Regions from separate parts of the Paenibacillus wynnii genome, predicted to be linked through region 4. Evidence: riboswitches for the same ligand, from Rfam matches in the RefSeq annotation. Region 4 holds a riboswitch; each other region holds the start of a gene.

Evidence for each region. Region 4 has a riboswitch for cyclic di-GMP ahead of PWYN_RS28665 (anti-repressor SinI family protein). Riboswitches for the same ligand answer to the same signal wherever they lie in the genome.
Region 1: another riboswitch for cyclic di-GMP. It lies ahead of PWYN_RS02345 (TolB-like translocation protein); the one in region 4 lies ahead of PWYN_RS28665 (anti-repressor SinI family protein).
Region 2: another riboswitch for cyclic di-GMP. It lies ahead of PWYN_RS28195 (EAL domain-containing protein); the one in region 4 lies ahead of PWYN_RS28665 (anti-repressor SinI family protein).
Region 3: another riboswitch for cyclic di-GMP. It lies ahead of PWYN_RS29270 (LPXTG cell wall anchor domain-containing protein); the one in region 4 lies ahead of PWYN_RS28665 (anti-repressor SinI family protein).

What each region holds. Positions count from the first base shown of each region.
Region 1 is NZ_JQCR01000001.1:484,331-488,945, reverse strand. Features, by position in the region: gene PWYN_RS02360 (cation:proton antiporter) at 1-11, opposite strand, end outside; gene PWYN_RS02355 (ROK family protein) at 142-1,161, shown strand; gene PWYN_RS02350 (MFS transporter) at 1,183-2,397, shown strand; cyclic di-GMP riboswitch class I at 2,433-2,526, shown strand; gene PWYN_RS02345 (TolB-like translocation protein) at 2,568-2,984, shown strand; gene PWYN_RS02340 (hypothetical protein) at 2,953-3,501, shown strand; gene PWYN_RS02335 (hypothetical protein) at 3,917-4,264, shown strand; gene PWYN_RS02330 (hypothetical protein) at 4,264-4,615, shown strand, end outside.
Region 2 is NZ_JQCR01000003.1:205,949-210,563, reverse strand. Features, by position in the region: gene PWYN_RS16165 (DUF421 domain-containing protein) at 1-302, opposite strand, end outside; gene PWYN_RS28195 (EAL domain-containing protein) at 387-2,960, opposite strand; cyclic di-GMP riboswitch class I at 3,158-3,251, opposite strand; gene PWYN_RS16155 (glycoside hydrolase family 43 protein) at 3,313-4,371, opposite strand.
Region 3 is NZ_JQCR01000003.1:200,763-205,377, reverse strand. Features, by position in the region: gene PWYN_RS29270 (LPXTG cell wall anchor domain-containing protein) at 1-1,228, opposite strand, end outside; cyclic di-GMP riboswitch class II at 1,256-1,340, opposite strand; gene PWYN_RS16135 (GH36-type glycosyl hydrolase domain-containing protein) at 2,146-4,615, opposite strand, start outside.
Region 4 is NZ_JQCR01000002.1:1,637,464-1,642,078, forward strand. Features, by position in the region: gene tnpB (IS200/IS605 family element RNA-guided endonuclease TnpB) at 1-273, opposite strand, end outside; gene PWYN_RS09910 (aldo/keto reductase) at 413-1,390, shown strand; gene PWYN_RS09915 (helix-turn-helix domain-containing protein) at 1,471-1,815, shown strand; gene PWYN_RS28665 (anti-repressor SinI family protein) at 1,943-2,089, opposite strand; cyclic di-GMP riboswitch class I at 2,124-2,208, opposite strand; gene PWYN_RS09920 (2-oxoglutarate dehydrogenase E1 component) at 2,752-4,615, shown strand, end outside.

The DNA.
Region 1 (4,615 bases), on a different contig from region 4:
AACTGATGCATAGGACACCTCTTGATTATGGATTTTGGATGATTATGTATTTTAACATTGTACCTTAAACTGTTGTGCTTTAAAAATAACTATTTATTAAAATGCTTTTATAAAGTATTATTTAAACCGAGGTGAGAGATCGTGGAGAACATCGGTGGAAATGCCCTGGTTATTAAAGAGGTCAATATAAACTTGGTACGGAGAGTACTAAAGGAAAAGAAACAAGCTACAAAAAAGCAAATCGCAGAGACAACAGGACTCAGTATCGTGACAGTAGGGACAATGCTGCAGCATTTGGTTCAACAGAATGAAGTGCTCGAAGGTGGGTTGAGTTCCTCTAGCGGAGGGAGACCTGCGCAACAATATATATATAATGTGGATTACGCGCTGGCGTTGATTTTGTTCCCTTTTGAAAAAAATGGATTGATCCTGATCCGCCATACTGTGGTCAATCTATCCGGCCATTGTATGCACGAGGCAGAGGTGAAGGTGGAGATCATCGATCTCGCAACTTTTGAAAAGATCATAGATCCATTGCTTATAGCCTATCCCTCCATTCAGGCCTTGGGCTTTGGCTTACCCGGTGCGGAATACGATGGGGAAATGATTGTTTCGGACTATGAAGCCTTACTGGGTATCTCTTTGACTGAGCATTTCAGGAATCGCTATCAAAAACCGGTTGTGATGGAGAATGATGTGAATGCAGCAGTGATCGGGTTTTGCAACAGAACTCAGGCTGCGCCTGACTCCGCGATTGTATATTTATATTTTCCAGAACGGTTTCCCCCGGGTGCTGGTTTATATATTAACGGAAAGCTGTACAAGGGAAAACGAAGCTTTGCTGGAGAAGTGGCGAATATGCCGCTGGGGATTCCATGGGGGGAGGAGTCTTTGCTTGCCTCCTTCGATCTGCTGTGTGAAGCAATCGCCAAACTTACGGTTTCAGTCAGCAGTGTGCTGAATCCGGATTCCGTTGTGTTATATGGAAGCTTTCTGCAAGCCGAGCATGTTCATGCCATAACGGAATTATGCAGCACGCAGCTCCCGGCAAGCGCGATGCCGAAGATTATCCTCACAGAGGACTTTGCAGCAGATTACCTGAAAGGGATGATCGTGCAAACCTTAAGCACATTGGAACCTAACTTACAGTTAACCAAATAAAAGATATAGGTGGTAAACAATATGGCTACGCTTTTTTTAATCATCATCTACTTGGCGTTCATTAGCTTGGGATTGCCGGACTCTATGCTCGGAGCGGCTTGGCCTGTTATGCAGGTGGAATACGGGGCAAAGGTAGAAATGGCCGGGGTGCTTTCTATTATTATCATAGTGGGGACGATCATCTCGAGTTTAGGCAGTGAGACTATTCTAAAACGCTTGGGTACCGGAAAGGTTACCTTTATTAGTGTAGCAGTTACTGCTGTGGCTCTATTGGGATTTTCTTATGCACCTTCTATAATCTGGCTTGCTGTATTGGCTTTACCTCTGGGTTTGGGAGCAGGTTCTATTGACGCAGGGTTGAATAACTATGTAGCTACCCACTACAAAGCACATCACATGAGTTGGCTGCATTGTTTCTGGGGAGTCGGGGCCATGCTTGGACCTATCATTATGTCCCACTTTATTGCACAGGACAATTCATGGAGAAGCGGTTATTTTGTCGTAGCGATCATTCAATTCGCGCTGGTGGTACTGCTGTTCGTTACTCTTCCTCTGTGGAAGCGCTTGGAGAATCAAGGCGGGGTGGATATAAAAGAAGAGGTTCAAGAGGATACATCTAATCCTTTAACTGAAGAATCAGCGCAATATGAAAAGCCTTTGAAAATTAAGGGTGTAAAACTGGCATTAATAACTTTTCTGTTTTATGTGGGGATGGAAGCAACAATGGGCCTCTGGGGCAGCAGCTTCTTGGTGAATGTGAAAGGAATGTCTGCTTCCGCAGCGGCACAATGGGTCTCTATGTATTATGGAGGAATCACTGTAGGCCGGTTTATAACCGGATTTGTTACGTTCAAATTCAGCAATCGTACGCTTATACGTACAGGACAATTCATAGCCTTGGTTGGAGCGATCCTATTGGTACTTCCGTTACAAACGATCTTTTCCCTATTCGGCTTCATCTTAGTTGGCTTAGGATCTGCACCTATTTTCCCCTGTATGCTGCATGAAACGCCTGTCCGCTTTGGAAAGAAACATTCACAGAAGATCATGGGCTACCAAATGGCTGTTGCCTATACCGGTGGCGCTATCCTGCCGCCTCTCCTTGGATGGGTAGCGGCTAATACTTCATTTGTAATTTTCCCAATAGTTAATGTGGGTTATATTATCGTTATGCTTATTGCGTCGGAGAAGATCAATGGTTTGATGAAAAAGCGTCTACCGCATAAACATGCTTAATAGATAACTTGTTGTTTGAGTATAGTAATCAGGTGCTTGAACAAAGGCAAACCCGTACGAAAGTCGGGGACGCAAAGCCACGGGCCTTCCGTCATGATTCTATCATGACCTGGCAGCCGGGTTACTCAAGGGACTTGGTTTTTTTGTTGCATTTTTTAAGGGGGAGAAATATGAAGAGAGTATCAAGAAAATGGATGGTTGGAATATTGGTTGTTGGATTACTGACGGTAGGAATAGCCCTCCCAGGGCAACAGGTATCAGCGGCAACTACATACACCTTTAAAGATGAAGTAACGAAGTTTACGTTCAAGGGGGGTCTTGTAAATATATCGGGATCTCACCTGGTTTGGCGGTCTAGGGGTACAACTGGTGCCGGTCAAATCTATTATGGCAACACGTCGACCGGCAAAACTCTTGCAGTGACAAAACACGGTAAAATTACGGATACGCCAGTGGTGGGCATTAATGGACGCGGTGAACCGATTGTTGTGTGGGCTGATAAAAGAGACCAAAGTGTCGGTGTTGAAAATATCAACTGGGATATCTACAGTTACAATGTCAGAACACAGATCGAGACAAATATATGATCAGGTAAAGGGTACCCTGACAGATTTAGGTAGGGGGAGAGATCCAATAGTTAGGAACGGGCGTATTGTCTACAAAGGAGAAATGGACGGAGATCTCTATGAATATGTGATCTCATCCGGATCAACCCGCAAAATTCTTGACCTACCATACACTTCCTATGTTGAGCGCTTTGTGTTCAACGGCAACCAAGCCCTTTGGAAACAACGGAATTTCGACCAATATGGGAAGAATGTTTATCTCAATCTGGATGCGGTTAATCCCCAGCCGACAGATTTAACTCTACCAGTCATACAGGGTAAAAGTGAATACAGGCAAATGAGTATATCGAAGCGATACGCTGTTTGGCTGGAGACTTCTGGCGACAAAGTAATGTTAATGGGTGTAGACCTTGAGTTAGGAAATGCATTTAACTTGGGTGCGATAAAGGTAGCGCAATTTGTTGGTTTCAATGGGGAAAAGCTTGCTTTGGTTATTGATGACAAACTGGTTTACCGGAATATCGTGCGTAGTAATTAAGGTTGACATAATGGAATAGAGAAGGCCCCCTTATGTAGCATTCAAATGCCTAGTTAACGGGGCTTTTAGTATTTATCTTCGAATCGTATGTAAATACCTGTCCTTGATATCCGGTTGCTTCAAAGATTACCACAAGCGAGATACATCCTCCGGTGGTTTTCTTTTTTTCAGACTAATATTATTAAGGAGTGTCTTAATGAAGGTGAAAAGAGTTTATAAGTTATTTTTATTATATTAATTCTCTTTTTGGGGTTATATGCTATTAATAGGGATTGTAATAGGCAATATGCTGACAAAGAACCACGGAAAATTATTTGGTGTAATTAACTTTATAAAATAAAAGTAATATCAAGTGAATTCACCAATGATACTTAGTGTTTCTTGTACAAGAGACAAGGAGGGGGCTGCGTCTTATATGAAGCTAGAAGAATTATTAATTTTATTGAGTGAAAATACTTTTCCATTCAGAGCATCTCGTAGACCAAGCCCTAATTCAGTGATTAGTACATTAGCAATTGATCAAATAGCTTTAGTTACTCCTTGGTTTAAGATTGTATTTATTTATGAATATGAGAATCGAGAAGCACTGGAAAAAGACAGAATGACATTATATAAAAAATTCAAGAAAGTTTATTTTGATGGGGAAGTCGTTGAGATTATAACTAGGAATATTTACATCGTTACTTCTAAAGATAAAGGGGAGAGGGAATCTAAGATCGAAAAGCAACTAAGGGATATATGTATAAATAAGGGTGGGAACTGATGAAAGTTAAAAAAATCGAATATCCAACTGCACTCTCAAAAATAGTAGATATTCATGATAATAATATTGATGTATTTATTGAACTCGAGGATGGAACCCATATTACTGTTGTTGTAAGTACACCGTTAAATTTACTTAGCTACATGAATAAAGAAAACATTAATTTCATTTCTGCGACTCAGCCTGATATTATTGTGAAATCTTTAACCCAAGAGAATATTGAGCAAGCTGTTGAAAATTATGCTGAGGGGGACGCATTCTGGTTAAAACTATTGTTTGTTGCACATGTTGATAGAGAATTTATAGACATGGACAGAATAGAACAATGTTTTAAGAGAATAAAAAGAGATA
Region 2 (4,615 bases), on a different contig from region 4:
CCATTTTTAATGACAATTACAGAACTACCACGAATAAACTTTTCAATACTATTCGATTTAATTTGCAGAAACTCAACTAAGACTAATATGAATATGAACGTTGTGGCTGCAATAATAGCCATCCAAATACTTTTATTTGCAATAGGTTGAACGATTACCGTCCCAATAGATACCATAATGACTGTAGTTGGAACGGTCATTTGAGAGATAGATTTTCTTCCTGCGAGTCTAAGCAATAACATACCTGCTATTATTAAAACAAACGACTTCCATACTTCGTCCAATATCTCACGAAAATTCATCTCTTATGGTTCTCCTTTAATTGAATATTCGAGATAAGTATTGGACTATGGACCGGAAGTTATTCAAGTTCACGATTAAGGCCACTAAGTACTTTTTATATAAACTTGATTACTAAGCTGCTCCGCTTGATTCGCTGGCAGAGGTTTACTGAAGAAATATCCTTGACCCACATTACATTTAAGTTTCACTAAAGAGTGTAATTGCTGTTCATTTTCAATCCCTTCGGCAACTACATTAATCTTCATATGATGTCCCATGTCTACAATAGTCTGTACTATAGCTTCATCCTTAGAGCAGGTTGTAATATCATTTACGAAGCTCTTGTCTATTTTTAGATAATCAATCGGCAGATATTTTAGGTAACTTAGTGAAGAATATCCCGTCCCGAAATCATCGATGGATATTTGGACACCCAGCATCTTTAATTCCTGAAGCAGCATAGAAGTTTCCTGAATATTTTGCATAACTGTTTCGGTCACTTCAATTTCAAGATACTGTGCAGCAAGTCCGGTTTCCCTAAGAATTTCCGATACATTCTGAATTAGATTCTTATCTCTGAACTGCCGAGGCGATATATTCACAGCGATACTTAGTTCTGACATCCCAGCCTCTTGCCATTTTTTCATTTGCTGACAGGCTTCCTGTAATACCCAGTGTCCAATCGGTATAATTAATCCAGTCTCCTCGGCGATGGGTATGAACTCCAGTGGCGGAACCAGTCCTCTCTCCGGATGCAACCAACGAAGCAATGCTTCCCACCCTATAATTTTTCCCGTTGTCAGGTTCACCTTCGGTTGATAATAAATGACGAACTCATGATTTTCTATAGCTTTACGGAGCTCTTTATCTAATTTCAATTTATTGTAATTCTCACCATCCAACAGTGAAGAATAATATTGATAGGTGTTTCCCCCGTGTTTCTTTGATTTGTACATAGCGATATCCGCAAGTCTGATTAATTCATCAGGCTGACATCCATCCGTAGGATATAAGCTGATTCCAATGCTAGGTGATGTGAAATACTCCCCTTTTTTGATAATAAACGGGACAGATAATTCATCAATGATTAACTGAGCAAGTGTGCTTACCTTTTCCGGAGAAGTCTGAGTGATAATTAGACAAAATTCATCGCCCCCCAGGCGGTAGACCATCCCTTTTAATGCTAAATTCCCGGCTAATCTTTCTGCTACCTTTTTTAGAAACAAATCGCCAAAGCCGTGTCCCATGGTATCATTAATCAGTTTAAACCGGTCCAAGTCCAAAAACAGAACGGCCAACAGATTGTTCTTGCGCTCGGCGAGCTTGATTTGTTTGATCAGCTGTTCATGAAATTTTGCACGGTTAGGCAACCCGGTTAATTCATCATAATAGGCCAGATATTTGATTCTCTCTTCAATTTTTTTACGTTGGGTAATATCTTGCGCCACGAGTAAAAATGCCAGCTCTCCATTGTAATGGATTTCAGTTAAAGAGGATTCTACATATATAGTTTTCCCGTCGAGCCGCAGGATAGGAAACACAAACGGTTTGGCGGCTTTTTTCTCCGTACTCACTTGCTTATGACGTGATTTCATGGTCGCATAGTATTCTTGGGGGACAATCTCTAACACCGATTTGCCGATAATCTCTCCAAGAGAGGTAGCACCCAGCATTTCAAATCCAGCTTTATTCAGATAGACAATCTCGCCATTAACCTCCACACTAATAGCATTCGGCGAAATTTCAACGACTTGACGATATCTTTCCTCGCTTTTTCCCAGTTCTTCATTCTTAGTTTTTAATTCTCTCAGCAGATTTCGATTAGCCACAATAATAAAAACTTGGCGCATGATAATTAACAGCGTAACTACAAATAATCCGATTTTAAGCGCATTCACACTTTCATCCCGTACAAATAACATCACAAATAAGAGAACAACGACACCTATGTAAGGTAGTAAATCCAACTCCTTGTCTTCCGTTGAAATCACTTCAGGTTTAGTACAAGTTTGGGCGGAATAGTGCTGAGCTCGGTTGCCGGCAATTCCTATAAGCAGCAGTGGAACAATCCATAGAGGGTCTATGTAGCTGGCCTGCTCATATGTACCAATCATTAGATAATAGATGTGAAGCGAATCCGCTACAATTTGTATAACAAAGCCGGTTAGGATTAAAAAGATAACCCTTTTATGCTCGTTGTAATGCGATTTATAATACAAACTAACCGTTGCAAAGAGAAACCCTAAATCAAATGTTGGATAGGCTATCGTGGTAATCAGCGCAAGTACGGAGTTATTCCCGGATTTCAAAATAGGATTAAGAAGAAATTGCAGGCTGAAGGTTGTTGCTATGGCCATAAATATAATGATATTAAAAAAAGAATGTATCCCGGGCTTTTCTCGGTTGGCGGTTCTTTTATAGATGAGAGCAACCAGAAAAAGTCCATATTGCAGCAGCCAAAAGAAGTCCGCCCAGCTGGGATAAGGGGCAGCCCGATTATATCTCATCTGGTAATAGAGCCAAATACTTTGAGCAATAATGAAGCATACCGTTCCTAATAATAGAAGCAACCAGAAGTGTCTATCTTTGCCGGAAAAACTTAAAAAAGTCTTAACCAGTATAGCGCAGCAGATCCCCGCTCCAGCAATGGAAAAGAGATTAATGCTCAATATCCGCATAAAAAAATCATCCTGATAAATATAGAGACAACCATAAACGGAAAGCATAAAGATCACCGAAAACATACAAAAACGAATCTGCCGCATATAATCTCCACCTCAAATGAATTTATGACTTTGTAGCGTTAGCATGTTGGAGAATATCAAAAAATCCAGCCCGGTTAGGAAGCTGGATTAATCACAATAAATCCGTCCTATGCGACAACCCGGCTATCGTAGCTTCTGATTAACAGAAGCCTTAGACCCGCGGTTTTGCGTCCTCACCTTTCGGCAAGTTTGCCTTTATCGTTTTGACTCTTCGTAAATTCATTCTATTATTAATGTACTCTTTTATCAATCTAATGTTTTAGTATTATTTCTCAACTCCTGGTCGTCCTAAATTCGGTATTCCGTTATCATCCCAGGTGAAGAATTGTGCCCAGGCATGGCGGTTCGCATCAAACAGCGGATCCCCTTGGATATCTTTGTAGGGACGTGCGTGGTAGATCAAAATATCCTTTTTACCGTCAGGCGTTGTAGTAAAACTATTGTGTCCGGGGCCGTATCTGCCGGTTTCAGGATTACTGAAGAAGATAGGTGCCTCTGATTTTGTCCAAGATTTTGGATTAAGCAGGTTACTCGAATCAGATGCTGTCAATAACCCCATTGCATAGTTATCATCTGTAGCACTGCCCGAATAGGTTATAAATACCTTGTCCTTATGCTTGATTACCGCTGCCCCTTCATTTACTTTGAAGCCAATTCTCTCCCACGGTTGATCTGGCTTGGATAGTAGAGTCTGCTGGCCTTTTAGAGTCCATGGGTTCTCAAGTTCCGCTATATATAAATTCGAGTTGCCTTCAATATCAAATGCTTTTTGTGCCCAAACCAGATACAAAATGTCATTAAATTCAAAAGTGGTGGCATCTAGAGAAAAAGATTCCCAGTTCGTTTTTAACTGACCCTTTTCGATCCATGTTCCTTCAAGCGGGTTAGCAGCATCATTCTCCAAGACATAAATTCGATGATCAAAGGGGGCATCTTCTCTGGCTGCTGCGAAATAGATATACCACTTCCCCTTATAAAAGTGAATTTCCGGTGCCCAAATATGCTTACTTCCCGGGCCGCTCTCCTGTTTGGTCCATACATCTGCTGTTTCAGCTTGTTCCAACTCATTCAGGGTCTTCGCTCGGCGCAGTTCAATACGGTCATATTCAGGAACAGAACCTGTGAAATAATAATAGCCGTCTGAATGCAAATATACCCAAGGATCAGCGCGCTGCTCCACTATTGGATTCCTAAAGTCAGATTGCCCTGCAGCTACTGAGGCATTGCTATTTAGTGTTGACTTCTTTCCTTCGGATTCCTCCGTGCAGCCCAGCAAAGATAAAATTAATATCAGTAGTAAGCTTTTACTCGCAAAACTTCTCATATAGATCCCCTTTTCCGCCAGTATTCTTAAAAGTAAGCGCTATCAACCCGTTCGTTGTATCTCCTCCATTTCTTTTGCATATATATAAATCGTTTCACACTTACTTAAAACAATTAACACTTTTATGATAAATTCCTTCTTTTTGTTTGTCAATCCAATTCCACAATTTCGGTTAAATAATCAAAGCAAAAAGGAAAGCAGTGAAATTACCGCCTCCCTTTGTAAAAGGTAACCCTTCGAGTTG
Region 3 (4,615 bases), on a different contig from region 4:
CAATCAGTGCAAATCCCATCATATAGGTATTGATTGGACTAGATTCACCCGTTTGCGGTAAGCTGCCCAGAGGTGTTGGATCTTCCAATACCACCTGTTCTTCATCTATTACTTGTTCTTCAACTTTCACTTGATCAGGAGTATCCGTACCTTCTTCGGTGCCAGGGCCAAGAGGAATTGGGTCTTCAATGACTTCGACTGTTCCAGGACCCTGTGGAACCGGGTCTTCAATGACTTCGACTGTTCCAGGACCCTGTGGAACCGGATCTACAATGACTTCGACTGTTCCAGGACCCTGTGGAACCGGATCTACAATGACTTCGACTGTTCCAGGACCCTGTGGAACCGGATCTACAATGACTTCGACTGTTCCAGGACCTAAAGGAATCTGATCATCTACGATGATAATCGGCGATGGCGATGGTGATTGTGATGGTGATTCAGTTTCTGTTGTTGGCGATGGCGATGGCGATGGTGATGGTGATTCAGTTTCTGTTGTTGGCGATGGTGATTGTGATGGTGATTCAGTTTCTGTTGTTGGCGATGGTGATGGTGATGGTGATTCAGTTTCTGTTGTTGGCGATGGTGATGGTGATGGTGATTCAGTTTCTGTTGTTGGCGATGGTGATGGTGATGGTGATGGTGATTCAGTTTCTGTTGTTGGTGATGGTGATGGTGATGGCGATTCAGTTTCTGTTGTTGGCGATGGTGATGGTGATGGTGATTCAGTTTCTGTTGTTGGCGATGGCGATGGTGATGGTGATTCAGTTTCTGTTGTTGGCGATGGTGATGGTGATGGTGATGGTGATGGCGTTGGTGTTACACACTTTACGATCTCTATCATGCCACTCCAAAGCTCACCTGTTCCTGGGTGCCCGGTAATTTGATAAGCCTTGAACATATAATTCCCAACAATATTATTGGGATTGTATGATAACGTTTGTGTTATACCCGAATTAAGCGGACCAACCGTACCTGTCGCAATAATGGCTCCAGCTTTCGGGTTTCCGGTTGTAGCATAATACAATTCCCAAGTCACTTCTCCAATCATATTACCCGATCCATGATTTTGAACATCTGCTTTCACAATAGAACATTCTCCATTAGAAGTGGTAAATACAAGTGAAGATTTATCCCAGCTATCACCCTTATCCTTACCCCCTGCAAAAACGGGCGACCCAATACCCATAACTAACAAACACGCCAGTAAGACACTCAAAATCCTCATGTTATTATCTCCTCTCAGATACACTGCTTCTAAGAGGGCCGGTTACACTACCAGCTCCGTATAACCCAAGTGTCCAAGTAAAGGATTATACATCATCGCTTCCCTAATTTTCTTTCATTACAAAGATTTCGAGCATCATACCCCCTTTAGAAACTGAAGAACATCTCCGAATTGAATTTTCTACAAAATAACTCTTTTTTCGACATTTCGAGATAACAATAAAGGGATAAAACTTTTGCATCACACCTTTCGAGCAAGGTTTGCCTGCATGATAAAAGTCATATCCCAAATTAATTATATGAGCGATATTACCTATTCTTAATGTAAATCTATCGCTCTTTATCTATATCGTCAATATTTTTATTTTTAATTAATTTTTTTTACAATTCAATGATTTTAGTTTTAAATTTTTCCTCAGTTAGTAGAGTTAGATACGCTCCCGACCCTTGATGACACAGGTTTTTTCAATCTTTATATGACCGATATAACTCTAAACATAAGCTCTTTCTCTTCTTAATATCATTACCAAATAAACCATTTAATTAATCTATATCTTCAATTCCCCTAATCTAAAAAACTGATATCTAACAAATCCACAATAGTTTTACATGAAAAATTGCATAATGTTACTTTTTTGTTCACAAAGCCACAATCTTAACAACGTTTTTAAGTTTCATCTAAATCTAGTAATTGATTGGAGAATAAATCCTATATCCCACTTAAATTCGCCATTTTTCGAGCTATGGGGATGGATAGACTCCTGACCCATATGATGCTGCACATTAACCAAAACTCCAGACTTTCCCGTATGAGGTATAAAAGATAACAAAAAATACGGCATTTCTGCCGTTTTTTTGTTCATGATTAAAGTTATGCATAGATTTACTTCGAGACTATGGATCTATTTGCCAACAATCTTACTTATAGATTTCTATGATATTTGTAGTCGTTACACGTACACGCTCGAACTCTTCCCGGCCAATCCGTAATCCACCTTTGCGGTAGCGATTCGTTGTGGTCTCCGAGGCCATATCCTGACCGTTAATGCGAACTCGTGCTTCATCACTATTTAAATGATAGACAAATTGGACTGAAGCTCCCGCAAATTCGTAGTCAAAACGCAGTCCATCTAAGGTTTTCGGTAACACCGGGTCGAGGATCAAGTCGCCTGCCTCTTGGCGGATGCCCAGAGTATTCGTAATTAATTGATTCATATAGATCCCCGGACCGCTCGAATAAATTTTCCAGCCCCCTTTTACCGGCACCGTTCCGCTTCGCAACTCATCAAATCTCTCTTGTGCTTCGTAGCGTGTGTTGAACTTGCCATCGGAGCTGCTAAAGTATGCATTGCTTTGCCTCAGGTCAGCATTGGGAACAACATCCTGAATGCCAATAGGATTGATCTGCGCGAGTCCGCTCCACACTTCTTCACCTTTACCCAGCTTAGCCATGGCTTCAATATATCGAATATGTGCATGCACATATTGCAGTCCGATCTCTCGACCGAAATTTGCAGCTTGTTCCGCTCGTTTAAAGTGGGTGCTTACACCCCCTGCATACTCAGCAGGTCGATTCATCAGCCTTACACCGTCCGGGCAGAACAGTTTATCACGTATGATGTCATAATGTGCCGCCGCTTGTTCAGGTGTCAACAGCTCACTAATCATACTGCGTGTCATAGGCAGCAGCCTATAGTGGATACCTGTCTCTGTATCGCTTGGATGGACCATTAATTTCACCTGATCAGGATTCTCCATGTACAGAAAACCCGGTATAACTTCGGTCTGGAGCATGTAGCGGTTAAAATCCGAGCGGATTCCATCTGCTAGACTACGCAAATCAGCCGCTATAAGAGGATCGACAGCATTCATCATTTCCGAAAATTGATTAAAGCTCTGATAGGTTAACGCTACGGTCCAACTGCTGACCATATACTGCTTCAGTTGAGCATTTGCGGGCTGCAGGGTGTCATCCCAGTCGCCGTCTCCATAGGAAGAAAGATGTGTTCCCTCTAGGAAATGATCCTTGATATACGCTATTTCCTTTAGAGCATGATCTAATATAGTCGCCGTCTCCATCGAAAAATCAAAACCATGTTTGCTTGTATAAGGCACTTCCTCTTTCAATAGACTGTAATCACGGGTAACATTCAAATAATCACCAAGCACCTTCAACGGCCAAACAATAATGTCTCCGTGGCTTTCCTCCTGTTGGACCTTCGTATAGTTATCGAACATGAACCACTGCGGCCAGCTTCCATCCTCTTCATACTGATGCGAAAAGATGGTCAACAATATGGCACGTACCTGATTATATTGTTGCGTGGCCATGAAATATTCGACAGGTCCCTGACAGACATCACGCGTCCCCCATGCAGCTCCGCCGTATTGCTCCAATCCATGCGGCACTGAGTAATGGACAAGCATATTGTGGGTGTACCACCAGGCCAGGCTATTTACCTTAAACAGTTCAGCTTGATTCCCGTCCCCTGCGGTCAGATGGAAGCCCTTCATTACAGAGCTTAAAAAATGACGATAATGCTCTATCTCTTCCTCCGCTTTTCTCTCCACCATAGGCAGTTCTCCGCCATTCAGCAGACCTTGAAACACCATCGTCCAATCATTGCTTGCCGCAAGCTCCAATACAAGCAGCGAAACTTCACCCGGTTCAATATGACCTACCAGTTCACGTTCATCAGAGAGTGTCATTCTTGTTCCTGTAACATGAAGTCTGTACTCCAATTCTGGATACACATTTGCGCTTAATGATGCTCCGTCCGCATGAAAAGAGAGATATTCGCTATGAAGTCTTATTTTATAAGGAAGCTCGTATTCACTAACGTTCATCGTGATTTGATTAGTTACCAAGAAACGGTATGATCTGCCTTGTTCAGAACGTACATTCAATCGTACCTCCGGTGTGTCTACGGTTGTGAAGTTGGTGATAATCAGTAGATCATCCATGGTTTTATAGTACCAGCGTACATAGTTGAAGCCCATTTCGAACAGTGAAGGCATCGTTAACAGCCGATACTCACCATCAATCTCCACATAAATCCGCTGCCCCGAGGTTTTAGGTACATTCAGCGCGTTTCTCGCATTGGTTGTCATTTTATTAAAGTTTGTATTTCCTACAACCAGTTGGGAGTTAAAGATACCGTACATATACGAAGTGGTTGTGATTACCGGGTTCTTCAAGCTCACATTATCGCCGCTCATTAAAATATGTCCGTGCGGACGTTCCACTCGAAGCTCTTTTTCCTTTAAAACTACATGCTCATAACTCTCCGTGAAAAAAGATAGCAACGTACCCCCAACCACTTCCTCTTGATGGCGATTCGGGAACAAACGGTTAATTTCTTCTGTTGTTAAACTTTGCGTGTACAAG
Region 4 (4,615 bases):
GGCGGATTGCAAGGCGATACTATCCACCGTTTTAAGCCAATCAAACTGCCCTTTGAGAGCAGGAAGTTGTGTGGCACAGGTGTTGTAGGATAAGCCTTTGCCTGTTGTCGCATAGGTATCGTTCCACAATGCCAAGAAATGATTGAAGACGAAACGGCAACAACCAAACATCTGATGGATGAGTTGCTGTTGTTCCTTTGTCGGATAGATTCGGTACTTATAAGCTTTATGGACCCGTTTTTGTGAACCAAAATCTTGATCCGATGACAGCATGCCACACATCTCCTTTCAAAAGGGTTATAGGGAAATATTAGCACATATGTTCGGTTTCTTAAACCGCCGATTCATCCCCAACCTATAGAGGTAGGGGTGTTCTTGGCTTTTATTGATAAATATACACGGAGGGATTTCATTGCTGAAAACGTTACCTTTGAACAAACGCGGCATTCCGGCCAGCCGTATTGCACTGGGCTGTATGGGTCTTGGCGGAGGCTGGGATCGCGAGCCCATTACGCTGGAGAACATTAAGCAGGGGCATGAGGCCGTGGATGCCGCGCTCTCCATTGGCATCAATATGTTCGACCACGCTGATATATACACCCGTGGGAAAGCAGAGAAGGTATTCGGCCAGATCTTCAAAGAGCGTCCAAGGCTGCGGGAAGAAATAATTCTTCAATCCAAATGCGGAATTAAGTTGATGGAGCCGGGGGATGTTTCCAATGTTTTTGATTTCTCGGGCGAACACATTCTTAACAGTGTAGATGGAATCCTATCCCGGTTAGGGACGGAGTATATTGATATCTTGCTGCTGCATCGCCCCGATCCATTAATGGACCCGGAGGAAATAGGCGCTGCACTGCGTCAGCTAAAGGCCGCTGGCAAAGTCCGTCATTTCGGAGTCTCCAATATGAGCGCCGCCCAGATTAAGCTGCTTCAGGCATCCTGTGACGACCCTTTTATCGTTAACCAACTGGACATGAGCCTCGCGAAAATTGCCTGGCTGGATACTGTTGTGAGTGTAAACCGCGCGCCTTGGAAAGATAACACCTTTCCTGAGGGGACGCTTGAGCACTGCCGTATGGAGAATATTCAAGTTCAGGCATGGGGACCGCTCGCCCAAGGTATATTCAGCGGTCGTCCGCTGGATGATCAGCCGGAGAATGTCGTGAATACCGCCGCTATGGTGAAGTCTCTTGCTGAAGAGAAGAGCACTACACCTGAAGCCATCGTTTTGTCTTGGCTAATGACTCATCCGGCAGCTATTCAGCCAGTCATCGGAACAGTCAATCCTCAACGTATCGCTGCTTGCGGAGATGCAGACCAACTGGAATTGTCCCGAAAAGAGTGGTATGACCTTTATGTCAGCTCAAGAGGCGTCCAACTTCCCTAATTATCCCAATGTATTAGACTTTGTTCATTGATTTGATTTTTGTTATAATAGTATTAAATATCGTTAAGGGGCGTTGTCACATGCCAGAGAATTTGGGTCAACGCATCCATCAGCTACGTCTGGAGAAAGATCTCTCCCTATCCGAACTTGCGGATAGAGCTCATGTTGCCAAATCTTACCTAAGCAATGTCGAAAGAAACATTCAATCCAATCCCTCTATCATGTTCATTGAAAAGATCGCCGATGCGCTTCAGGTTTCTATGCATATTCTACTTTATGGTGAGCTTTCCGAGACTGAAGAGGCCCTTCTGGATTCCGATTGGTTCGGCCTTGTACAGGATGCTATGGCTTCAGGCGTTAGCAAACAGGAGTTTAAGGAGTTTCTGGATTATCAGAAATGGCGTCTTGACCAAAAAGCAGATTAATTTAAAAGCACCAAGAAGAAATATAAACAAAGTATACTGAAAACTTATACTTTGCTTATATTTGCAAAAAGCACAGCGAAGGTCGCTGTGCTTTTTCGTATGTAGCTGCCTCATCGTGTAGACTCTTTTACATGACCTGTAAAGATCTCTCATTGAAGAATTGCCGAACCTCTTCGGCTTTAATCCCTGCTTTTTTAGCCTTTAGGAGCAAATAGACCCATTCTAAATCCAGATCTATCTCACGTAGCCCTCCGTTATCCACCTGGTTGGACATTTCCAAAAAAATCTCCTCCTAAGATTCTAAGTCCCCAGGCAGTCCAGCCATCATAGTATTTCTACCTTAGACCTGAGACTTTGTGTCCCTGCCTTTCAGCAGGTTTACCCTTTACTGTACCCTCTAATATTAAAGGGTCGGTCTGTATTTCGATGATTCAGCTCTGTGCAATAACATTATACAAGGTATTGAAGGAAAAGTGTGTCGATTTGTGTAATTTTTATTGATAAGAATAGAGAGACAAATAGCTGATTTTGGCAATACTTGTACCAATAACAGCGTTTATAAGGAGTGATTAACTATTAATATAGTATGTAGAAAACTAGTGCTCTGGTATGTAATTAATAAATACCCAATTTTTAAATGTTGAAACGGGGGTTTTTAAGAAAAAAGTAGGACGGTAAGATCATTTTCATAGTCCTTTGGTTTGATAGCGATTGTTAGCATTCGTTATATGAATAAGGTATAAACCTATACCGTTTTGCGAACGGATTGGACAAAAGTATGAATTGATTACAACAGACGAAAGTAGCACAATAGTATAAGGTAATAAAATTTAAATTAGGTTATGATTATTATAGAATGAAAACGCAATCATCGCAGCTCTGAAAGCGCCTATACTTGCGCTTAAATTGGAGTTCATCCGTTAGGAGGATTTATTCATGGCAGCCAAAGAGCCCCACAACGAATCCCTTTGGAGTAAATATTACGGACCCAATCTCGGTTATATCCAAGAGAAATATGAGCAATTCGTCAAAGATCCGGCTTCTGTAGAACATAATTACCGGGACCTTTTTACAATTTCTGGACCTCCTCCATTGACTGCAGAAGAACAGCAAGACCCACAGCCAGTAGTTTCCGGAAATACGGAATGGCTTAAGAAGGCCGTAAGAGCATCCAAACTGATTGCCAACATTCGAATTCACGGCCATCTGGGAGCTAATATTGACCCGCTTGAGCGGAAACCAAACACTATGGCTAAATGGCTTAACCCTGAAACCTATGAGTTAACCCGCGACGATCTGGTTGCATTACCTGCTTCTCTGATTTGGGAGAATGCTCCGGCGGATGTACTTACCGGATGGGATGCCTATCACCGGATGCTTCAAATATATACACAAACCATCGCTTATGAATTCGGGCATGTGAACGCTGAACAGGAGCTCCGTTGGCTGAACAGCCAAGCGGAATCACCAAGCTCCCCCTCCCCTCTGAATAGTGCGGAACGCAAAGAACTGCTTAAGCGGCTCGTTCAGGTAGAGCAGTTCGAAACCTTTTTGCACAAGACATTTGTGGGACAAAAACGCTTCAGTCTCGAAGGAAACGATGCCCTCGTCCCTATGCTGGATGAAATCGTACGTGCCGCCGCACATGATGGTGCGGAGCATATTCTAATGGGCATGGCCCACCGCGGGCGGTTGAACGTGCTGGCTCATATTCTGGGAAAACCCTATGATATTATTTTCTCTGAATTCCATCATTCTCCGAACAAAGAGCTGTTCCCCTCTGAGGGGTCAATGGGCATTAACTATGGCTGGACAGGAGATGTGAAGTACCACTTAGGTGCAGATCGCGCAGTCCGTGAAGGTGAAACCGTGCGGACCCGTCTGACTCTGGCGAATAACCCCAGTCATTTGGAATTCGTAAATCCCGTTGTGGAGGGCTTTACCCGTGCTGCTCAGGAAGATCGCAGCACACCGGGAATGCCAATCCTCGATACCAATAAAGCCATGGCGGTTCTGATGCACGGTGATGCCGCTTTTCCAGGAGAAGGCATCGTTGCTGAAACCTTGAATATCGGCAAACTGAACGGTTATCAAAATGGCGGTACGATTCATATTATCGTTAATAATCGCATCGGGTTCACAACAGAAAGCGAAGACTCCAGGTCTACCCATTATGCAAGCGACTTGGCTAAAGGGTATGAAATTCCAATTGTACATGTGAACGCCGATGACCCGGAAGCCTGTGTGGCTGCCGTTCGTCTGGCCAGCTCTTACCGTAATTTGTTCAAGAAGGACATTGTTATCGACCTTATTGGGTATCGCCGCCACGGTCACAATGAAATGGATGATCCTGAAACAACCCAGCCTATCGTATATGGCAAGGTTCGAACCCATCCGACCGTCTACAATATTTACGCTGAACGTCTGATTCAGGATAAAGTCACTACTCTTGATGAAGTGAAGAAAGTATATGCCGAGGCCGAGAGCCTTCTGCAGGAAGCTTATGATAGTATGAAGGAAGGCAAACATAAAAAAGGTGAGAGCAAATCAGCCGTCCCACTACAGACTGGCGATTCCAGTTCACGCGCTACAGCTGTTCCTCTGGACACTCTGCGTGAGATTAACCGCCAGCTGTTGACCGTTCCCGACGGTTTCCAGGTCTATCCGAAGCTGCAGCGAATTCTACAGCGCCGTAAGGATTCATTGAACGAAGGCGAAAAGGTAGATTGGGCATTGGCTGAAAGCCTAGCTTTTGCCACTATTCTGCACGATGGAACACCTATTCGTCTAAGCGGTCAGG